Regions from separate parts of the Streptomyces sp. NPDC059008 genome, predicted to be linked through region 2. Evidence: riboswitches for the same ligand, from Rfam matches in the RefSeq annotation. Region 2 holds a riboswitch; each other region holds the start of a gene.
The links. Region 2 has a riboswitch for cobalamin ahead of metE (5-methyltetrahydropteroyltriglutamate--homocysteine S-methyltransferase). Riboswitches for the same ligand answer to the same signal wherever they lie in the genome.

Region 1 (4,270 bases), on a different contig from region 2:
TCAAGCCCCTTCCCAAACGACATCATCGATGTCATCATGACATCATGAGTGTCAATGAGGGGGATGCCGCAGAGCATGGCACCGACGCGAACGGCGCTGGAGCGCACAGCTCCACCGCGCGCGACGCCGACAGGGAGGGGACCGACGGACCCCCTCCCGCCGAGGACCTGCTGTACGGCGTCATCAGACGCCTTTGGCCGCTGCACCGGACGGTCGTCCGCGCGGTGGAGCGCGAGCTGACGGACACGGGCATGACCGCCGGTGAACACGCATTGCTGGACGCCCTGCACAGCGAAGGCCCCAGGACCGTGCCGCAGTTGGCCCGCTCCATGGGGCTCGACAGACAGCCGGTGCAGCGCTGGGTGAACCACGCCGCGGAGCTGGGCCTGGTCGTGACGACACCCAACCCCGCACACCGCCGCTCCTCCCTGATCGAGCTCACCGCCGAGGGCACGGCGGCAATACGCGGGATCCAGGAGTTCGAGGCGACGGAGCTGCGACGACGACTGGCCGACCTGCCCGCCGAGGACGTCCGCACGACCCTGCATGTACTCGACCGACTCGGCGAGGAATTCCGGCACCTGGCGAACGGCTCACACGTTCCACCGGAGAATGCCGACATCACCGACAAGTAATGTCAGCACCACGCATCTCACGCGCAAAGGACGGTCCGGAGCATGACCCGAGCAATCACCGACTGGTCCGAGGTCGACAACGGCCTCGTGCCGGTCGACAGCGGCGAGCTGTTCTATGAGACGGCCGGCTCGGGTCCCGCGGTGGTGCTGCTGCACGGCGGCATGCTCGACCAGCACATGTGGGACGAACAGTTCACCTGGCTGGTGAACTCCGGCCTCCGCGCGATCCGCTACGACTTCCGCGGCCACGGCCTGTCCTCCACGGTGGACGGGGACTACGCCAACCACGACGACCTGTGCACGCTCCTGGACGCGCTCGACGCCCCCAGCGCCGTCCTCGTCGGCCTCTCACACGGTTCGCGGGTCGCCCTCGACACCGCGATAGCCCACCCGGACCGGGTGACGGCCCTCGCGCTCGCCTCCCCCGGCATCAGCGGCCGCCCCTTCACCGACCCCTTCGTCCTGGAGCACATCAAGGAGCAGGTCGCGGCCATCGGCGCACCGGACGGCGCGGAGCGCTATGTCGAGCACTTCCTGCGGATGTGGGTGGACGGTCCGCATCGCGAACCATCCGCCGTGCACCCGGGGTTCCGTGAGCGGATGCGCGCCTCGGCCACGGCCAATGTGGAGGTGCATGCCGACGGGCTGGGCGCCGGGATGCCCCTTGAGGTCGGCGCCGCGGACCGTCTCGGCGAGATCCGGGTGCCGACGGTCGTGCTCGACGGCGACCTCGACAGTACGGACATCTCCGCCAACGCCCACGCCATAGCGCTGGCCGTCCCCGGCGCCCGAAGAGTCCGAATACCGGGCGCGGCCCATATGGTCAATCTGGAGAACACCGGGCTCTTCGACCGCGAACTGCATGCCTTTCTCTCGTCCTTGGAGTACTGACCCGGCGCCCCTGGCCCACCGGCCCCGCCGGAGCCCCGGCCCTCCCGGCGACCACCGGCCGTGAGTCCGCTGCCACTGGCCCGCACCTCCACCCGTCCTCCTCGACAGATCCCGCACTCCCCGGCAGATAGAGTGACCGAGCCGTGGTGTTCGGGAAGACCGGTGCCGGACCTTGTGTCCCAGGCCGGAGCGGCCCTCGCCACTGTGATCGGGGAGTTTCCAGCCCTTTCCGTATGCGCATGGCGCGCGTACGGCGCCACTGACCGCAGCCCGCGGCCGGGAAGGCGGGGAGGGACGCGTGCACCCGTAAGCCAGGAGACCGGCCACGGCATCTCACGAAGTGATCCACGAGGTGCTGGAGCGTGACCGCCGGATGGCCCTGTCCACCGATACCCCGAACACCCCTGCCCCCGCCGCGTTCCGGTGGCGCCGGCAGGACACCCTCCGTACCGCCGGTCTGATGGCCGTCATAGCCGGTCTGCACGTCGTCGCCTTCGGCGTGCTCTTCCTGCTCGTCGTCCCGCACCACTACTCCGTGGGCAGCCAGGTCTTCGGCGCCGGACTCGGCATCACCGCCTACACCCTCGGCATGCGGCACGCCTTCGATGCCGACCACATCGCCGCGATCGACAACACCACCCGCAAGTTGATGGCCGACGGCAAGCGGCCGGTCTCGGTGGGCTTCTGGTTCGCGCTCGGCCACTCCAGCGTGGTGGTCGCGATGGCCGCCCTCGTGGCGGGCGGCGCCCAGCTCGCCGGGACCCTGCTCAACGACGAGTCCCGTACCCACCAGATCCTCGGCACCATCGGCACCACGGTCTCGGGGACGTTCCTCTACCTCATCGCCGCCCTCAACCTCATCGCGTTGGCCGGGATCTGGCGGGTCTTCCGCGGTATGCGCGACGGCCGGTACGACGAGGCCGAGCTGGAGCAGCGCCTCGACTCGCGCGGCTTCATGAACCGCTTCCTGGGGCGCTTCACCCGCTCGATCTCCCGCCCCGGCCAGATGTTCCCGCTCGGCTTCCTCTTCGGGCTCGGCTTCGACACCGCGACCGAGGTGACCCTGATGGTGATGGCGGGCAGCGGCGCCGCGGCCGGCCTGCCGTGGTACGCGATCCTGTGCCTGCCGCTGCTGTTCGCCGCCGGGATGAGCCTGTTCGACACCCTCGACGGCACGTTCATGAACTTCGCCTACCAGTGGGCGTTCTCCAACCCGGTGCGCAAGGTCTACTACAACCTCACCATCACCGGACTGTCGATCGCCGTCGCCTTCTTCATCGGCACGATCGAGCTGGTGACCGTGCTGCACGACAAACTCGCCCTCGACGACCCGCTGACCGGCTGGATCTCCAGCCTCGACCTCGACAACGTCGGCTTCATCATCGTCGGCCTGTTCGTCGTGGTGTGGGCCGCGGCGCTGGCGTACTGGCGACTGAGCGGCGTGGAGAAGCGCTGGGCGCAGCGAGCGGAGGCGGCGGACCGGGCGAAGCCCGCAGAGCAGGCGGCACCGGCGTCGGACTCCTGAGGCACGGCGCGCGGGCCGCGCCTCACCTCACGTGGCCGAACCGGCCGCGGCGCCCGTCACCAGATCCGGCCCCCAGCGCCTCAGCGCCACCGCCAGATCCAGCGGCCGCAGCCGGTCCGCCACCTCCGGCCCCGGCCAGTCCTCCCGCGGAACCCGCCACATCACCTCGAACTCGTTGCCGTCCGGGTCCCTGGCGTACAGGGACTTGGAGACGAGGTGGTCGGTGGCGCCGACCAGGGCGCCGCGCTCGCCGAGCCGCGCCTCGGCCGCGGCGAGTTCGCCGAGCGTGCCGACCTCCCAGGCCAGGTGGTACAGCCCGACGCGCCCGGCCTCCGGCCCCGGCGCGTCCGCCCCTACCGCGAACAGCCCCAGGTCGTGATCGTTCAGCGAGCCGGGCGCGCTGAGGAAGGCCGCCCGCCCCGGTATCTCCACATCCACGGTGAGCCCCAGCGCCTCACCGTAGAAAGCCACCGCCCGTGCCACATCCCGGACGTACAACACCGCGTGATTGAGCCGTCGTACGGCCATGAACCCGCTCTCCGATCTCCCACCACGACACCACGTGGCCCATTTACTTGAAACTTCAAACTACTGTGGACGATACACCCCCACACGCCACAAACAACAGCCCCCAGCGGCCCCCGGAGCACCTCCACCCCCGCCACCCCACCGCCCCCGGGCACGAAAACGGCCCCCGACTCAAACGAGCCGGGGGCCGCTGACCTCACGGTCCACCACTACGGGCACCACAGGATCCGAACCTGCGACACCTACTTGCAGGAGAGCCTCTGCTCCCAGGCCGATGCCTCGGGGCGGGCCTCCAGGCCACGGATGTGCTGCCGCCTGGCGACCGGCAGGAGCTCGAATACCCCCACCGGCCGGGCTAGCCGGCCCTCTTCGCCCGAACGTCCTCGGCCGTCAGGGCCTTACCACCGACTGCCCATTCGCCGCTGGGCGTCTCGGTGACCACCACATGCGTCACCGGTCGCAGTGCCTCGCCTTCGATGGCGATCAACGCCTCGGAGACATCTTCGACCATCTTCTGCTTCTCTTCGGGGGTGAATACTCCGGCGATCACCTTGATGTCGATGAATGGCATCGGATGCCTCCCACAGATGGTGAGATCGAGCCGCCATGTCGCCTTGGCACCAGGGCCGAATGCGGTGTGGGCTTCGCGTCCTCTTCGGAGAGAAGGGCACCGGCGAGCCGCGCGCTGACT
Region 2 (4,270 bases):
CGTCGACCGCGAGACGGTCCTGCGGCTGCTCGACGAGGAGCTCGCCGCGCTCGGCGCCGAGTACCCGTGGGCGGACCTCGACGCGGTGCGGGACCTGTTCGAACGCAACGCGCTGGCCCGCGAGTTGCCGAGCTTCTTCACCCCGGACGCCTACTCCCGCCACCTCGTGCGGAACGCGGAGACCCGGTCATGAGCGCGGGTATCCAGCGCGTCGGGGTGGTCGGCGGCGGTCAGATGGGCGCGGGCATCGCCGAGGTGTGCGCACGGGCCGGTCTCGACACGGTGGTCTGTGAGGCCGACGCCACGGCCGCCCGCGCCGCACGGGAGCGGGTGGCCGCCTCGCTGGACCGCGCCGTCCAGCGGGGGAAGCTGGAGCCGGCCGCGGCCCGGCAGGCCCTCGACCGCCTGCTCTTCACCGGCAGCCTGGCGGACCTGGCCGACCGTCAGCTGGTCATCGAGGCCGTCGTCGAGAACGCCGACGCCAAGACGGAGGTGTTCGCCGCGCTCTACAAGATCGTCGAGGATCCCGGGGCGGTGCTGGCGACCAACACCTCCTCCCTCCCCGTCATGCGCCTGGGCATGGCCACCGGCCGCGCCGACCGGGTCGTGGGACTGCACTTCTTCAACCCCGTCCCGGTGCTGCCGCTGGTGGAGATCGTGACCTCCCTGCACACGGCCCCGGAAACGGTCTCCCTCGTGGCGGACTTCGCCACCGGCGTCCTGGGCAAGACGGTCGTCCGCTCCCAGGACCGGGCCGGCTTCGTCGTCAACGCGCTGCTCGTCCCGTATCTGCTGGCGGCGATCCGTATGGCGGAGTCGGGCTTCGCCACCGCCGCGGACATCGACACCGGCATGGAGCTGGGCTGCGCCCACCCCATGGGGCCACTCAGGCTCGCGGACCTGATCGGGCTGGACACCGTCGCCTCGATCGCCGAGTCGCTCTACGACGAGTTCAAGGAACCCCTCTACGCCCCTCCCCCGCTGCTCCAACGGATGGTCGAGGCGGGGCTGCTGGGCCGCAAGACCGGCCGGGGGTTCCACCAGTACGACCAGAACTGAAGGGTCTGGTCGGTCCGGGCTGAGGGGCCCGGACCGCACCGCCGGTGGAGGGACCGGCGGCTGCTCACAGGAGGGCGGGAAACGCATGTGCGGCGTTTCCCGCCCTCGTCGTGCTTCACACCTGTCGACCGCGTGTCCCACCTCACCTTCCGAATGATCGACCTGGACGTACCGCATCGCCGGACGGCCCTTAGGCTGACCAGTGCAGCTGGTTCGCCCCGTCCGCCAGGCGGGATGCGTCGCAAGAGGGAACCCGGTGGGAATCCGGGACTGCCCCGCAGCGGTGAGCGGGAACGACCGCCGTCATACGCACTGGGTCCGACGAGAGGACCTGGGAAGCGACGGCCATTAGGTGTCCTCCCCCGTGAGGACGTGCCCGCGAGTCCGAAGACCTGCCATCTGCCCGGGTGCGAACCACTCGCATCCGGATATCCCGGTGACCTCGAGGGCGGGTCGGCGTACACACCAGGCGGAGGACCGCGCCATGCCGCGCGAGGTCGTACCGCACGGTGCGTCACCCCTTCGCGCCTTCGTCCCGTCGCCGGGATCTCAGGGATTCGTCTCGCGAAGGAGATCTCCGTGAACACCAAGTCCGCAGCCGCGGCAGCACGGGCCACCGTGTACGGCTACCCGCGTCAGGGCCCGGACCGGGAACTGAAGAAGTCGATCGAGGGCTACTGGAAGGGCCGCGTCACCGCCGACGCCCTCCGCGCCACCGCCGCCGAACTGCGCCGCACCACCTGGCAGCAGCTGGCCGGGGCCGGCCTCGACGAGGTCCCGACCGGCGACTTCTCGTACTACGACCACGTCCTGGACACCACCGTCATGGTCGGCGCGATCCCCGACCGCCACCGGGCCGCCGTCGCGGCCGATCCGCTCGACGGCTACTTCGCCATGGCGCGAGGCACGCAGGATGTCGCACCGCTGGAGATGACCAAGTGGTTCGACACCAACTACCACTACCTGGTGCCCGAGTTGGGTCCTGACACGACGTTCACCGCCGACTCCGCCAAGCAGGTCGCCGAGCTGACCGAGGCCCTGGCACTGGGTCTGACGGCCCGGCCCGTCCTGGTCGGTCCCGTCACCTATCTGCTGCTGGCCAAGCCCGCGCCCGGCGTGGCCGCCGGCTTCGACCCGCTGACCCTCCTGGACCGCCTGCTGCCCGTGTACGCCGAGGTCCTCGCCGACCTGCGCGCCGCCGGCGCCGAGTGGGTGCAGCTGGACGAGCCCGCCCTCGTCCAGGACCGCACCCCGGCCGAGCTCCACACCGCCGCCCGCGCCTACCGCGAACTCGGCGCCCTCACCGACCGGCCCAAGCTGCTCGTCGCCTCCTACTTCGACCGCCTGGGCGACGCCCTGCCCGTGCTGGCCAAGGCCCCGGTCGAGGGGCTCGCACTGGACTTCACCGAGGCCGCCGCCGCCAACCTGGACGCCCTCGCGGCCGTCGGCGGACTGCCGGGCAAGCGACTGGTCGCCGGCGTCGTCAACGGCCGCAACATCTGGGTCAACGACCTGGAGAAGTCCCTCGCCACGCTCGGCACCCTCCTCGGCCTGGCCGACCGGGTCGATGTGTCGGCCTCCTGCTCCCTGCTGCACGTCCCCCTCGACGCGGCGGCCGAGCGGGACATCGAACCGCAGGTCCTGCGCTGGCTCGCGTTCGCCCGGCAGAAGACGGCCGAGATCGTCACCCTCGCCACGGGCCTGACCCGCGGTACCGGCGCCATCACCGCCCAACTGGCCACGACCCGGGCGGCCCTGGCTTCCCGGGCCAACTCCCCCCTCACCCACGACCCGGCCGTCCGCGCCCGGTCCGGCGCGATCACCGAGAGCGACGCCCGCCGCTCGCAGCCCTACGCCGAACGGACCACGGCCCAACGCGCCCACCTCCGCCTGCCGCTGCTGCCGACCACGACCATCGGCTCCTTCCCGCAGACCGGCGAACTGCGCACCGCACGGGCCGACCTGCGCGCGGGCCGGATCGACACGGCCGGGTACGAGGAGCGGATCAAGGCCGAGATCCGGGAGGTGCTCGCCTTCCAGGAGAAGGCCGGTCTGGACGTCCTCGTCCATGGCGAGGCCGAACGCAACGACATGGTCCAGTACTTCGCCGAGCAGCTCATCGGCTACCTCGCCACGCAGCACGGCTGGGTCCAGTCCTACGGCACCCGCTACGTCCGCCCGCCGATCCTGGCCGGCGACATCTCCCGCCCCGAGCCGATGACGGTGCGCTGGACGGCCTACGCCCAGTCCCTCACCGACCGTCCGGTCAAGGGCATGCTGACCGGCCCGGTCACCATGCTCGCCTGGTCCTTCGTCCGCGACGACCAACCCCTGGGCGACACCGCCCGCCAGGTCGCCCTGGCCCTGCGCGACGAGGTCGGCGACCTGGAGGCGGCCGGCACGTCCGTCATCCAGGTGGACGAGCCGGCGCTGCGCGAGACCCTGCCGCTGCGCACCGCCGACCGGCCCGCCTACCTGGCCTGGGCCACGGAGGCGTTCCGGATCACCACCAGCGGCGTCCGCCCGGACACCCAGATCCACACCCACATGTGCTACGCCGAGTTCGGCGACATCGTCCAGGCCATCGACGACCTCGACGCCGACGTCATCAGCCTGGAGGCCGCCCGCTCCCACATGCAGGTCGCCCGTGAACTGGCCGCCCACGGCTACCCGCGCGAGGCCGGGCCCGGCGTGTACGACATCCACTCGCCGCGCGTGCCCAGTTCGCAGGAGGCGGCCGAACTGCTGCGCACCGGCCTGAAGGCCATCCCCGCCGAGCGGCTGTGGGTGAACCCGGACTGCGGTCTGAAGACCCGGGGCTGGCCCGAGACCCGGGCTTCCCTGGAGAACCTGGTGGCCGCGGCCCGCACCGTCCGCGGCGAGCTGCCCGCGTCCTGACCGGACGGCTCCCGAGGGGCCGGGGCCACCAGCGCCCCGGCCCCGACGCCGAGATGCGGGCGGCGTCTCCAGGTGCCTCGGCCGAGCACGGGAACGGCGATGCACCCGTCGCCCGCAACCGATCGGGCGCAGATCCCCTCTCTCAGGGAAAGGCCGTCAAGGGGGAAGCAGCGTGGGTTGGTCACGTATCGCGATCGGCACCGCCGTCGCGGTGTGCGGCGGGATGGTGGTGTGCGCTGTCGGCGCGTCCGGCAGCGCGGCGGCCGACGACGGCAGCCGCGCCAGGAAGAAGACGCAGCTGCTGTTCCAGTCG
Region 3 (4,270 bases), on a different contig from region 2:
CGAGACCCGCAGGCCGTCCTCCTCGTCGATGCCCAGCCCGTGCGCGAACGGCAGCACGCCCAGCGTCGGCCGCCCGCTCAGCCGCCGCATCATCGCAAGGCCGGGCTCCAGCAGCGTCACATCGCCCCGGAACTTGTTGACGAGGTACCCCGCGACCAGCGCCTGGTCCTCCTTCGACAGCAGCGCCGTGGTGCCGAAGAAGGACGCGAACACCCCGCCGCGGTCGATGTCGCCGACCACGACGACCGGTATCCGGGCGGCCCGGGCGATGCCCATGTTGACGATGTCGGTGCGTCGCAGATTGATCTCGGCGGGGCTGCCGGCGCCCTCGCAGATCACCGCGTCATGGGTGCGCCGCAGCTCGGCCAGGCAGTCGGTCACGGTGCCGAGCAACTGCTCCTGCCGGCCCGCGTGGTAGCCGCGGGCGCTGAGCTCACCGACCGGCTTGCCCAGCAGCACCACCTGACTGCTGCGGTCGCCGCCCGGCTTGAGCAGCACGGGGTTCATCAGCGCGGTCGGCTCCACCCGCGCCGCGGCGGCCTGCATCGCCTGGGCCCGGCCGATCTCCGCGCCCTCGCGCGTGACGAACGAGTTCAGCGACATGTTCTGCGCCTTGAAGGGCGCCACGCGCACGCCCTGGCGCACCAGCCAGCGGCAGATCCCCGCCGTCACCACGCTCTTGCCGGCGTCCGACGTCGTACCGGCCACCAACAGGCCCCCGCCGACGGCCTTGCCGGACGCCCTGCTCCGCCCGTTCAACGGCTCTTCCTCCCGCTCCCGCGGCGCGCCGCCGCACTCCTGTGCCGCACCGCGCCCGCCACCAGCCGCCCCGCCACCGTCGTCGCCAGCGCCAGCGCGCTCACCTTCCGCGACAGCCGTACCGCCCGTTCGATGTCGCCGGCCGCGACCGGCCGCGCCCCGCCGTTGAGCACCGGTCGGTGCTCGACCCGCCCGGCGTACGCCAGCGTGCCGCCCAGCCGTACGCCCAGCGCACCCGCGAACGACGCCTCCACCGGGCCCGCGTTGGGGCTCGGGTGCGCCCCGCCGTCCGCCCGCCAGGCCCGCAGCGCGCCGCGCCGGTCGGGGCCGGCGAGCACCGCCAGCGCGGCGGTCAGCCGGGAGCCGGGCCAGCCGGCGAGGTCGTCGAGCCGGGCCGAGGCCCAGCCGAAGCGCCGGTAACGCGGCGACTTGTGACCCACCATCGCGTCCAGCGTGTTCACCGCCCGGAACGCCACCAGGCCGGGCACCCCGCCGAACGCGCCCCACACCAGGGCGCCCACCACCGCGTCCGAGGTGTTCTCGGCGACCGACTCCACCACCGCGCGGGCCAGCTGCGGCCCGTCCAGCGCCTGCGGATCACGCCCGCACAGATGCGGCAGCCGCTCCCGCGCCACGTCCAGGTCGCCCGCCGTGAGCGCCCCGCCGACGGCCCGTGCCTCCCGGCCCAGCGAGGTGCCGCCCAGCACGGCCCAGACCGTCGCCGCGGTCAGCGCGACCCGGGCGCCGCGGGAGCGTCCCGTGGCGCGCTGCAGCAGGGCGGCCCCGGCGGCCGCACCGCCCGCGCACAGCACGGCGTGTGCCGCTCCGTACCCGCGGTGGTCGCGCCACAGCCGGCGCTCCACGGCGCCCGCCGCCCGGCCGAACGCGGCCACCGGATGGCCGCGCCGCGGATCCGCCGCGATCAGGTCGGCGAGGAAGCCCAGGGCCGCGCCGCACGCGTATCCCGCGTGTTCGCCGCGCATCGGGTCAGACCGCCGTCAGGCCTCGAAGGGGCCCTGCGGGGGCGTGCAGTGGTGCTCTCGAAGGGCGGCCGGGCATGGCGGTATGTCCTCACTCAGGGTCCGCGCCCTGGCTCGACGTGACGGCGACAAGAGTCTCCTGGCTCCCGGATCGGCGTGGCCCCCGGCCTTCCAGTCCTGGTACGCCGTCAGACGTACGCGAGGCGGACCGTGGCCTTCGCTGGAGGAACGCTCCCCGGTGACAGTGGCGGGACCGCGCCGGATTCTCACCGGACTTCCTCATCTGTCGCCGATTGGCTCCGGCAGTCCACCACGCCCCGCGAAGGCCCGTCAACTCAACCTTGACCTGCGACGCAGCCCCGCGGCAGGCGCTGTGGCACGCGCCACAGGGTGGCGGCCGCGTCACAGACGGTTGCCTGTGCCCCTGATCCCACGTCACTATCAGTTGCACGGTGGCGAAGGGGCCGCCGGAAGGGGGCTGGGGGATGCCGGAGAGCGCCGGTCATCACGAGATCCGCATCAGGATCACGGGGACGAACAATCCGCAGCAGGACATCGACGACCTCCAGGTGTGGCTGGAGCGCGAACCCTGGCTGAGCCGCCGGGAACACGCCTGGGAGCAGCGGCCGCGCCCCGCCCACGAAGCGGCCGACACCGACGGTGCCGGCTCGGCCGGTCCCGGCGACATGGCCGTGGGAGTGGATGACCTGATCCTGGTGATCGTCGGCGCGGTCGCCGCCGAGGTCACCAAGGGGCTGGGCATCGCCCTGCGGGAGTGGCTGCGGCGCCGCAAGGAGGAGCGGGCCGAGGGCGAGGCGCCCGCCGTCGACGCCGGCACGGGCGGTGAGCTGCGGCCGGTCGGCGACACCGAACGCCCCGATCCGGGCGGACCGACGCGCGGGGGCGGCACCGGCGAGGGCTGACCCGGATGTCCGAATACGACGCGCGGGGAAAGATCAACCGGGCGCTGCTGGTCTGTGTCCACGACTACACCACGCTGACCGGCCTGCCCGCGGTGGAGGACAACGCCCCCGAGCTGCGGCGGGCACTGACCGCCACCGACCTGTTCACCGCCGACGAGGTCACGGTCTGCCGCCCCACGGAGCCCTGGGAGCTGGGGCAGGCCCTCAAGACCGCCGCCGACGAGGCGCGCGGTCTGCTGCTGGTGCACTTCTCCGGCCACGGCCGGGTCCGCAGCGACGGCGGCGATCTGCAGCTGATGGTCGGCGCCTCGGTGCCCCGGCAGAGCCACACCACCGTCTCCTGGCAGGACACGGTGCTCTCCTGCCTCGACAACGCACGGGCCGAGCGCATCGTGATCGTCCTGGAGTGCTGCTACGCCGGCAACGCCGACGGGGCCTTCCACTCCCTGCGCAAGCCCATGTCGCTGCTGATGGCCGCCCAGCCCAACCGCCGGATCTTCAGCGGCGACGAACCGGCCGGCGGCAGCCTCTTCACCCGCGCCATGGTGGAGATCCTCGAACACGGCCTCCCCGGCCGACGCTTCGTCGCCTTCGAGGACCTCGTACGGGAGCTGCGCACCCGGCTCGCCGACGAGCGGACCCCGATGGGCGACGTCTGGGAGCCGCGCTCCGCGAAGCAGAACACCCTCGACGACGTCGTCCTGTCCTTCGCCACCCCCGAGGTCCGGCTGCCGACGCCGCCGCGGGTCCGCTTACGCCGCTGGTTCAACCAGCACCTCCGGCGCCGGCTGCGGCTCCTGCTCGTGCTGGGCGGCGTCCTCGCGCTCACCGCCGCCACCCTGGTCACCCTGCACGCGCTGCGCCCGCCGCCGGACTGCCCGCCCGCCCTCGAACTGCGGCTGCTCACCGCCCCGGAGGCCGAGCCCACCCTGCGCCAGGCCGCCTTCGGCTACGAGATGTCCGAGCTCAACACCCGCCCGCTGCACGGCGAGGACGATCTGCCCGCGGGCTGCCGGCGCGCCCAGATCACCGTCTACTCCGCCGCCAAGGACCAGGTCGACCAGGGCTTCGCCGCCGCCGACCGCTGGCAGGGCCAGGCCCAGGGCACCGGCAAGGACCTCAAGGACACCAAGGGCACCGACCCCCTCCACCGGCCGGGACCCCAACCCGACCTGTGGGTCCCCGAATCCACCGCCGACTATGAGGAGGCCCGTCGCGGTATGCCGCCCACCGGATCCCCCGCGACCCTGCACAACACCGGCCCGGTCGCCTACAGCCCGCTGGTCGTCGGCATCCCGGCCACCGAACGGCTCACCGACGTCGAACCCGTCGGCGCCTCCTGGCAGGAACTGCTCACCGGCACCGACAGCGCACACCGCGATCTGCGGCTGCTGCGCCCCAGCCCCGTGCTCTCCGGCACCGGACTGCTGCACACCATCGGCCTCTACCTCGCCAACGACGGCTCGCACATCGACTCGTCCGGCGCCCCCGACCCCGCCCTCGCCGAGAGCGCCGAGCAGCGGCTCTCCGCCCCGGGCAGCCAGTACGCCGGCAGCACCGAACTGCTGTGCTCGCTGCGCCCCGACGCCGCCGGGGGCACCCCCGGCA

Region 1: another riboswitch for cobalamin. It lies ahead of ACFWZH_RS09085 (HoxN/HupN/NixA family nickel/cobalt transporter); the one in region 2 lies ahead of metE (5-methyltetrahydropteroyltriglutamate--homocysteine S-methyltransferase).
Region 3: another riboswitch for cobalamin. It lies ahead of ACFWZH_RS38115 (cobalamin biosynthesis protein); the one in region 2 lies ahead of metE (5-methyltetrahydropteroyltriglutamate--homocysteine S-methyltransferase).

Annotation. Positions count from the first base shown of each region.
Region 1 covers NZ_JBHYJC010000004.1:287,417-291,686, reverse strand. Annotated here, with positions in the region: gene ACFWZH_RS09095 (MarR family winged helix-turn-helix transcriptional regulator) at 45-635, shown strand; gene ACFWZH_RS09090 (alpha/beta fold hydrolase) at 678-1,526, shown strand; cobalamin riboswitch at 1,654-1,869, shown strand; gene ACFWZH_RS09085 (HoxN/HupN/NixA family nickel/cobalt transporter) at 1,900-3,051, shown strand; gene ACFWZH_RS09080 (VOC family protein) at 3,079-3,579, opposite strand; gene ACFWZH_RS09075 (4-oxalocrotonate tautomerase family protein) at 3,935-4,150, opposite strand.
Region 2 covers NZ_JBHYJC010000003.1:330,124-334,393, reverse strand. Annotated here, with positions in the region: gene aceB (malate synthase A) at 1-193, shown strand, start outside; gene ACFWZH_RS06820 (3-hydroxybutyryl-CoA dehydrogenase) at 190-1,059, shown strand; cobalamin riboswitch at 1,252-1,474, shown strand; gene metE (5-methyltetrahydropteroyltriglutamate--homocysteine S-methyltransferase) at 1,639-3,957, shown strand; gene ACFWZH_RS06810 (hypothetical protein) at 4,130-4,270, shown strand, end outside.
Region 3 covers NZ_JBHYJC010000077.1:12,992-17,261, forward strand. Annotated here, with positions in the region: gene ACFWZH_RS38110 (cobyric acid synthase) at 1-759, opposite strand, end outside; gene ACFWZH_RS38115 (cobalamin biosynthesis protein) at 756-1,742, opposite strand; cobalamin riboswitch at 1,872-2,022, opposite strand; gene ACFWZH_RS38120 (hypothetical protein) at 2,225-2,662, shown strand; gene ACFWZH_RS38125 (caspase family protein) at 2,668-4,270, shown strand, end outside.